DNA from 3 places in the Enterococcus sp. AMC1252 genome. Region 2 is predicted to be linked to each of the others. Evidence: predicted binding sites of a transcription regulator. Region 2 holds the regulator's gene; each other region holds the start of a gene.
The links. The regulator LexA, encoded in region 2, represses DNA repair genes until DNA is damaged. The targets are predictions, from matches to a motif close to CNAACANNTGTTNG.
Positions count from the first base shown of each region.

Region 1: ruvA (Holliday junction branch migration protein RuvA) is a predicted target of LexA. The motif match lies at 1,179-1,192, and genes of this name have one in related genera.
Region 3: AC4BB5_RS11740 (ATP-dependent DNA helicase) is a predicted target of LexA. The motif match lies at 1,796-1,809, and genes of this name have one in related genera.

Region 1 covers NZ_CM177097.1:3,601,580-3,604,853, forward strand. Annotated here, with positions in the region: gene ruvB (Holliday junction branch migration DNA helicase RuvB) at 1-482, opposite strand, end outside; gene ruvA (Holliday junction branch migration protein RuvA) at 495-1,106, opposite strand; gene AC4BB5_RS16995 (peptide ABC transporter substrate-binding protein) at 1,300-2,973, opposite strand; gene msrB (peptide-methionine (R)-S-oxide reductase MsrB) at 3,160-3,274, opposite strand, start outside.
Region 2 covers NZ_CM177097.1:2,014,065-2,017,338, forward strand. Annotated here, with positions in the region: gene tkt (transketolase) at 1-198, opposite strand, end outside; gene AC4BB5_RS09445 (DUF896 family protein) at 297-539, opposite strand; gene lexA (transcriptional repressor LexA) at 953-1,573, shown strand; gene AC4BB5_RS09455 (dihydrofolate reductase) at 1,642-2,142, opposite strand; gene AC4BB5_RS09460 (thymidylate synthase) at 2,161-3,108, opposite strand; gene AC4BB5_RS09465 (ABC-F family ATP-binding cassette domain-containing protein) at 3,121-3,274, opposite strand, start outside.
Region 3 covers NZ_CM177097.1:2,472,995-2,476,268, reverse strand. Annotated here, with positions in the region: gene AC4BB5_RS11750 (Bax inhibitor-1/YccA family protein) at 1-339, shown strand, start outside; gene argJ (bifunctional glutamate N-acetyltransferase/amino-acid acetyltransferase ArgJ) at 579-1,736, shown strand; gene AC4BB5_RS11740 (ATP-dependent DNA helicase) at 1,840-3,274, shown strand, end outside.

The DNA of each region.
Region 1 (3,274 bases), 1.6 Mb from region 2:
GTTGCTCCGATTAAGGTAAATGGAGGCAAGGGAAAATGAACGGGATGCGCGGTCGTTCCTTGACCTACCATAATATCTACGTAAAAATCCTCCATGGCAGAATACAGCATTTCTTCCACAATACGAGGCAAACGATGGATTTCATCGATAAATAAAACATCTCCTGGCTCCAGTTCATTTAAAATCGCTACTAAATCTCCCGCTCTTTCAATCGCAGGTCCACTGGTAGTTCGAATATTAACATGCATTTCATTAGCGATTACCATTGCCATCGTTGTCTTACCGAGTCCTGGCGGTCCATATAAAAGTGTATGATCAAGCGCCTCTTCTCGGTTTCTGGCCGCTTCTATATAGATCGTAAGCTCTTGTTTGACTTTATCTTGACCGATATATTGTTCAAGAAACTGGGGACGCAGTGACTTTTCCAGTGATTCTTCACCTTCGCTTGTTTGAGCGGAAAGTAGTCTTTCATCTTCTGTCATAGCTATTCCTCCTTAGCGTTTCATCATGAATTTCAATGCATTGCGCAAATATTCATCAGTTGGTTGGCTACCTAGTTCTTCCAATTTCGGTGTAATTCGTTTGATTTCTTTTTCACTGTATCCTAGTGCACTTAAGGCTTCTAAAGCTTCTGTCAGCGACTGATTTGCTGATTGGACAGTTGAAGTTTTAGCCATTGCTTCAACAGCTGCATCTGACGTTTCTAATTCACCTAATTTTCCTTTTAGATCAAGAATCATTTGTTGAGCAGTTTTTTTACCTACACCTGGGAATTTTGTTAAATAGGTAGCATCTTCACTTTCGATTGCATTGATCAAGCCGCCATGGTCGTCTGATGCCATGATTGCAAGTCCACTTTTTGGTCCAATTCCTGAAACACTGATTAATTTTAAAAAGAGTTGTTTTTCATCTAAATCTCCAAATCCATATAATAAATGGGCATCTTCACGAATGACTTGATGAACATAAATTTGAATTTGTTGATCGGTTTTGCCAGAATAACGATAGGGATTGCCTACTGAAACCTGATAACCAATGCCGTTTGTTTCCACTACAATATAATAAGGGCTGATAAATGTCACTTTACCAATAATATACTCGTACATAATTTCACCTTTCTAAGTTCCAATAATGTTGGTACAGAGGTTCTTTTGCACCAACGTTTCTTATGCTTCATACGCACATACGTTTCTATTTTAGCATAGATTTAGAAAAATCAGTAGCTTGAAAACAGATTGTCTTATTAAATAAAAAGAAAACCAATACGAATTATGGATAGATTCGTATTGGCTTATTTTTTTATTCAGAAATATACGTCCATTTATAATCATATCGTGCACCAGCTCCGTGCGCCACTACACCTTTGACTTTTTCACTACGCATATGTGCTTCTGCTTTTTGGTAAATGGGTGCAACACCCATATCATCCATCAATAGTTTTTCAGTATCTACCATATCTGACCAACGTTTCTCAGGATCAGAAGCGTCTTTGCTACCAGAGTCTTTTACTAATTGATCATATTTTTCGTTTGAATAGCGCCCTCGGTTATATGGACCACCCGTTACAAATAAATCAGTAAAACTACTTGGGTCTGCATAATCAGCACCCCAACCGCCCATGAGTACTTCAAAGTCACCATTTTTGCCACGATCTAAACGAACAGTGAACGGTACGTTTGTGACTGTCACATCTACGCCGTCCAGAGTTTCTTTAACTGCACCTTGAATATATTCTAAGATTTTTTTTGTAGAATCCGTATCATCTCCGACAATGTCGAATTTGAATGTACTGATCCCTAATTCTTTTTTTGCTGCCTCCCAATATTTTTGGGCTTTTTCTTTATCATATTTCAATAAATCTTTATTCTCATCAGCAAAGTCTTTGTTATCTTTCGGTGAATAAGACATTCCTTCTGGAACGAGTCCTGTAGAAGCAACCGATCCGTCACCTAAGATACGTTCAACAACGGCATCACGATCAATAGAATAAGAAATAGCTTTTCTTAAATTTGCATTGTGGTATGGTGATTTTTCATCTCTTTGATTAAACTCAAGATAAGAAGTACGTGCATCTTTTTCGATCACAAGTTCTGGATCATCAGCCATTTGTTTAGCTAATTCTCCACTTAAGATTACATCATCTGCTTGTCCATCTTGGAACAGATTCAACGATGTTGGTGCTTCTTTGACCACTTTTACTTCGATTTTATCTAATTGAACGGTGTCTTTATCCCAGTATTGATCATTTTTAGTATACGACCATTCGGTGTCTGTTCCTGCTCCATCAAAATCAGTGAGTGTAAATGGACCATTGTAGACCGATGACTCACTGTTTGAAGCGTAGTCTTTGCCTTTTTCGTCTACTATTTTTTTATTTTGCGGGAAAAATGATGGGAATGCCAGCAAGTAATCAAAGTATGGTGTTTCTTGCTCCAGTGTTACTTCTAATTCATAGTCACTAATCGCTTTGATTCCTAATTCATCAAGAGCCTTTTTTCCAGCTGAAACATCTGCACCATTTTTTACTAATTCAAACATATAAGCATATTCAGCACCCGTTTTAGGATCTGCTGTCCGCTGCCAGCCATAGACATAATCCGCAGCAACTACAGGATCGCCATTAGACCACTTAGCATCTTCTCTTAGTTTAAACGTATACGTCAAACCATCCTCACTTTTCTTCGCCATCTCCGCTGCGCCTGCAGCGTGTGGTTTGCTTTTTTCATCTAAACGATATAATCCTTCATAGATATTATTAAACGCTGAAAAGCTGATAGTGTTTGTTCCTAATGATAAATCTGCCGTAGGCATTTCTTGTTGTACTACTAATTTGAAAAGCTGTTCCCCACTTGCTTTATTTCCCTTAGTACTACTACTTGTAGAATCGCTCTTACCTCCACCACCACATGCTGCCAATACTAATGTCGACAACATCATAACACTTATTAATTTCGTTTTTCTCGTCTTTTTCATTTTTTTCTCCTTAATAATAAATAGTATTCTTCTTAAATTTTAATTTTCTGAATATTCTTATATTACTAAAAATACAGACAAATAGCAACTATTTTCATGTAATAAAAAAATAACATTTTTTTACCTTTAAAACTGCTAAAAAAAGCCTACCTGAGCGCATGTTTCTGCTCAGATAAGCGAAAAATTCTATTCAAACAAAGACTTATATTCCCCATAACCTTCTTTTTCTAATTCTTTTACTGGGATAAAACGTAATGCTGCTGCATTGATGCAATAACGTAAGCCGCCTTCCTCTGGTGGC
Region 2 (3,274 bases):
AGAAAGAATGAAGCGATCTCTATCGACCCAATTTCTTGATGTTTTCGGGTTTACCTTCAAATGCTTTGTCCAAAGTGCATAAGCCATAGGTGCAGCACCCATTGGTAACCCAGGGTGTCCTGAATTTGCTTTTTGTACTGCTTCGATACTTAGTGTACGAATTGTATTGACGCCTAACTGATCAGTGTTGTCGAACAAAAAAATCATCTCCTATTTAGGTTTTTTTTACCTTTATTAACTATATTTTATCGTATTTTGGTTATGAAAGCAATTACTTTTAGTAAAAAAAACTAAAATTATTTTCTATTATGCAATCCTTTAGCTTTTTGAATCTCTTTAAGTTTCTTAGGTGTTACATCATTTCCTTTAGGATCAACCACTTTCATCCCTTCGATATGATGACGCATACCTCCCCGAAAAGCAGCCAAATATTCTTGACGAAGTACCTTTTGTTCTGCTTGTTCTTTCTCAGTCAATCCATCCTCTTTCGCCTTGTTGGCAAGTTCATTGATTCGGTTCATTTTATCAGATGATAACATTAGTTATACCTCCTTATTTTAAAAGCTAAATAGGGCTCACTCAGTTCTGAAAGAAAAATAGGTTTGTAATACTTTTTCACAAGTGTATTTCCCCTTTTTTGAAATCCTATCACTACTTGAATTTTCACCTCTTAGGAAATGGTAAAATCGAAGTAGATCATTACTTTAGCTTGTATAAATGGACAAGTTTACTTTCCATGTCTATCTTATAAGATGCACAAAGAAAATACAACTATATTCTTAATAAAAAAAAGAAAGAATATCCCTTATCTATGCAAAACTCTAGATAGTCACACTTATTTTTTACCAAAAATTATCCTAACGAGACTTTTTCAAAAAAACACGAACGCTTGTTTGATTCCTCTATGAAACTATGGTACACTAAAAATATAAATTGAAAGAAGGTGCGGGTTTTGGTGAAACGTACAGACACAAGACAAATAGAAGTATTAAAATATATATATGAGCAAGTCGAGCTTAAAGGCTATCCCCCGACCGTGAGAGAAATTGGCAAGGCTGTAGATCTTTCTTCAACCTCAACCGTTCACGGACACTTAGCGCGTTTAGAGAAAAAAGGGCTGATTTTACGTGATCCTACCAAACCAAGAGCGATTGAATTGACAGCAGACGGTTTAGATCGGATTGGTGTAAAACCAACAGTTATTCCTATGCTTGGAGTTGTTACAGCAGGGGAACCTATCTTAGCTGTAGAAGAAGCATCTGATTTTTTCCCTCTTCCACCTGATTTAAAAGCAGAGGAAAATGCTTTGTTTATGCTGACTATCAGAGGTGAAAGTATGATCAACGCTGGCATATTGGATGGCGATCAAGTGATTGTCCGTAAACAAAACGCTGCATCTAATGGTGATATCGTTATTGCTATGACTGATGAAGATGAAGCTACTTGCAAGCGATTTTTTAAAGAAACTGATCATATTCGTTTGCAACCAGAGAACGACGCCTTAGATCCCATTATTTTAAGTAATGTAAGTATTTTGGGGAAAGTTGTTGGCTTATATCGCAATCATATTTAGATAATAAAAAAACATACTTAGTAGTATGTTTTTTTTATTATCTCTTCGACTAAAAAAACGTCAACTTTTTAATCCGTAGCTACTTTACGCTGATACGTTTCAAACTGATAATCATATCTATTTTTTTCGTCCTTCGTTCCTTCGCTTAAATTAATCAATGTCCAATCTTCCCAAGTAACAGATGGAAACTTCGTATCGCCATCAAATACTTGATGAATAACCGTGCGATATAGTACATCACAATAAGGTAAAAAGTCTTCATATACTGCTGAACCACCTGCAATAAATGTAATTCCAATGAAAGTTTTAGCATAATCAAGCACTTCGTCTACAGTATGAAATACGATGACCCCGTTTGCACGGTATTCTTTATCTCTTGTTAGAACAATCGTTTGACGATTTGGCAAGGGACGTCCCCCCATTCCTTCAAAGGTCCTTCTCCCCATAACAATCGTATTGTCTTCAGTCATTTGTTTAAAAAATTTCAGATCATTTGGTAAATGCCAAGGTAACTGATTTTCTTTACCGATCGTCCCTTCTTCATCTTGTGCCCATATGGCTGCTAGCATAGGGAAACTCCTTTCAAATTAAACGGCAATTGGCGCCTTAATTGCAGGATGTGGATCATATCCTTCTATCACAATATCTTCCATGTCAAAATCAAAAACAGATTGTTTTCCTTGATTCAGTTTTAATGTAGGAAAAGATCGAATCTCTCGAGTAAGCTGTTCATTCATTTGATCAACATGGTTAGTGTATAAATGAGCATCTCCTAACGTATGGACGAAATCACCTACTTCTAAACCCGTTTCATGAGCAATTAAATGCGTCAATAACGCATAGCTAGCAATATTGAATGGAACACCGAGAAAAACATCACCACTACGTTGATACAATTGGCAACTTAGTTTCCCATCATTCACATAGAATTGAAACATTGTATGACACGGCGGTAAAGCCATTGACGGAACATCTTCAGGGTTCCAAGCGGATACGATTAGACGTCTGGAATCCGGTGTTTTCTTTATCATTTCAATAACATTTTTTAGTTGATCGATGAAACTACCATTTTTGGTCTCCCAATGACGCCATTGAGCTCCGTAAATATTACCTAGTTCACCATATTTCTCAGCAAATATATCATTTGATAAAATTTTATCACAAAAATCCTTGTGCTCTTTTTCGTAACTTTTCTTAAATTCTTCATCAACAAGAATTCGACGTCCGAAATCAGCCATATCCGGACCGTGGTAGTCATCACTTTTGATATAGCGTTCAAAAGCCCATTCATCCCAAATATGATTGTTATGTTGTAAGAGGTAGCGAATGTTCGTATCCCCATTTAAAAACCATAAAAGTTCGCTTTTTATTAAACCGAATGGAACTCGCTTAGTTGTTAACAAAGGAAACCCTTTAGACAAATCAAAACGCATTTGGTGACCAAAAATACTTCTTGTACCCGTTCCAGTGCGATCTTCTTTTAAGTGACCTTCCTCTAAAATCGTACGGCCTAATGCTAAATATGCTTCTTCCATAGTTACTGCCTCCTAATTTTCTGCAAACTCACTCAAATATTCCCAGCGCTCCATCTTATCTTCAAGCTCTTGTTCTACAGTTGACAAGTTTGATTGAAGCTCCTGCAATGTTGTGAAGTCATCCCCTTGATGATTCATCTCTTCTGTAAGTTGAGCTGAACGTTCT
Region 3 (3,274 bases), 460 kb from region 2:
GCAACGTTTGGCGCAATGTCACTCGTTGGGATGTTTACGAAGAAAGATTTATCAGCAATGGGACATGCGGCGTATAGCGCATTGATTGGAATCATCATTGCAATGGTGATTAATTTCTTTTTCCTACGTAGTAGTGCAGTCTCATTTTTCATTTCAATTTTGATGGTGTTGATTTTTGCAGGAATTACGGCGTATGATAATCAAAGGATCCGCCAAGTTTACAATGAAACGGGTGGACAAGCTGGAACAGGAATTGCAGTATTCTTTGCATTACAGTTATACCTTGATTTCATCAACTTATTCTTAGCGTTCTTACGTATATTTGGTAAAAATAATTAATCAGTTGATTAAATTTGTAGCACCCAGAGAAATCTGGGTGTTTTTTTGTATAAAAAAAGGCTTCATTTTACATTAATATGCGTAATTAGTCTTTATTTGTGTATAAAAATCCTTTTAAATGCTTAATTGTGATATAAAATGCATTGACTATCTTCACCATTTGATTTATACTTTTATAAAATTAGGAAGCAATGTTCTTTATTGAACGTAAGTTGATCATGTATGGGAAGGTGTTATTGATGGGAAAGTATGAAAATGGGCCAAAAGGATTTAAGTTTTATGGGACACATGTCGGGATCAAGAAAAAAAGAAAAGATTTTGGATTGATTGTGGCTGATGAAGTTTGTCATGCAGCAGCTGTTTTTACGAAGAATACATTTTGTGGTGAATGTATCCCTATCGGGCAAAATCATGTGAAAAATGCTGAATTACAAGCAGTTGTAGTGACGAGTGGTATCGCCAATGTTGCAACTGGAAAAATAGGAAGAGAAAATGAATATAGAATTTTAGAAACTTTATCCGATAAACTGAAGATCAAAAAAGAAGATATTTTACCTTCGTCTACAGGAATGATTGGTCCGCAATTGCCAATCGATATCATAGAAGACTTCTTAAAAAAAGAATCAATTGATCTAAAAGAAAACTATGCCGATTTTGCCCATGCTATTTTGACAACGGATCAACGAATCAAAGTTCGCAGTTTAAAAGTCGGAGATGCAACTATTTTAGGTATTGTTAAAGGTTCAGGAATGATCGAGCCTAACATGGCGACAATGTTAGCATATATCGTGACAGATGCTAAAGTTGAAAAAGAAGAAATATATACTATGCTGAAAGAAGCTGTCGACCAATCGTTTAACACAATCAGTATTGATACGGATACAAGCACAAGTGACACTGTAGCTTTTTTAGCTAGTGGGTATCATGAACTCAAAACAAGCGAATTACAAAGGGCACTGAATCAAGTTTGCAAAGAGCTAGCTTTAGATGTGGTCAAAGATGCTGAAGGAGCTACAAAAACGATGTTTGTCACAGTCAAAAATGCTGAAACAAAAGAACAAGCAAAACAAGCTGGAAAATCGATTATCAACTCCCCTTTGGTCAAGACGGCATTATTTGGTAATGATCCTAATTGGGGAAGAATTGCAATGGCTCTTGGTAAAACCGATGGGTTGATTTTTGATCAGAATAAAGTAGAAATTTTTTATGGAGCCTATCCGATTTTTTCTAATAATAATGAGGAGAAACAAAGTATCAATCAAATAACAGAATACATTGAACAAAATGAAGATATCTATTTAATGGTAGACTTACATCAAGGATCGGAAACTTTTGAAGTAATTGGCTGTGATTTAAGTTATGAATATGTCAAAATAAATAGTGATTATTCTACTTGATGCTTTTTTATATGGAGAGAACAAAACAGTTTTATTTTGTTCTCTCCTCTTTTATTTTACGAATGTATGTTCTATAATAGTGATAGGATAGGTGGGATTGAACATGCAGAATACACAAAGAATCGCAGTCCGCAGATTAGTGGAGTTTATTTTGCGCAGAGGGAGTATTGATGCTAGGCATACGAGTGAACACACCGCGTTAGAAGGTGCTAAGATTCATCGGAAACTTCAAAAGATAGCTGGCGAAAATTATCAAAAAGAAGTCAAATTAGCCATTAACATAGAATTGAATCATCAAACATACATAATTGAAGGTCGAGCAGATGGCATTTTTGTTGATGATAAAAAGCGGACAGTAATTGATGAAATCAAAACATCAGAACCAGCATTTTCAGATTTGTTGGAAGAACAAATTGACATGTATTGGTATCAAGTGATGTGTTACGGCCATATTTACTGTCAGCAAGAAGGCTTGGAACTAATTACATTACAGTTGACCTATTATCAAACTACAACTGACGAAATCACTCGCCAAGAGAAAGAATTTACTAAAGACGAGCTAAAAGTATTTTTTGAAGATCTAACACAAAAATATGAGCAGTGGCTGATTTTTAAAGCAAATTGGCGTAAAATTCGGAACCGATCATTGCAAAAATTACCTTTTCCCTATGGAGATTATCGGGCAGGTCAAAGAGAACTAGCGGTTGCAGCTTACAAAACGATTTTGAGTGATCAGAAACTCTTTGTTGAAGCACCGACTGGTACTGGGAAAACAATTTCAACCTTATTTCCAACCCTAAAGGCGATCGGTGAGGAACAAGCTGAAAGGGCGTTTTATTTAACTGCTAAAACAATTACTCGTCAAGTTGCAGAAGATGCCGTGGAAGCGATGAAACAAAAGAACATGAAATTAAAGAGCGTAACACTAACAGCCAAGGACAAGATTTGTTTTTTGAGTGAGCGAAATTGCACACCGGAAGCTTGCCCTTTCGCTAATGGTTATTATGATCGTTTGAACGAAGGTCTATGGGATTTATTAAATAATGAAGATCAGTTTACACGTGAAGTTATTGAAATTTACGCACGAAAGCATACCTTATGTCCGTTTGAATTGTCTTTAGATGTTAGTTTGTGGTGTGATTTAGTGATTTGCGATTACAATTATTTATTTGATCCAGTTGTTTATTTAAGACGTTTTTTTGAGGAGCAGACAGAAGTTAAAGAAAATGTATTTTTAGTAGACGAGGTGCATAATTTAGTTAATCGTTCGCGAGAAATGTATTCAGCTGAGTTATCTAAAAATAAGCTGTCGATTTTAAAGGGAACTCTTGATAAAAAACAAGATAAGCTGATTCGCGCACTTAGCAAAATCGAAAAAGAATTTGATAAAATCAAATTGATCTGTGAGGAAGCAGGAAAAGAATTTTTACATCAAAATGCACCCATTGATTCTCTGGTTAGAGCAGCTTATTCTGCAGCTGAAAAAATCAAAGAATGGCTTCCAGAAAACCAAGATCATATTGAATTGAATCAAGTCT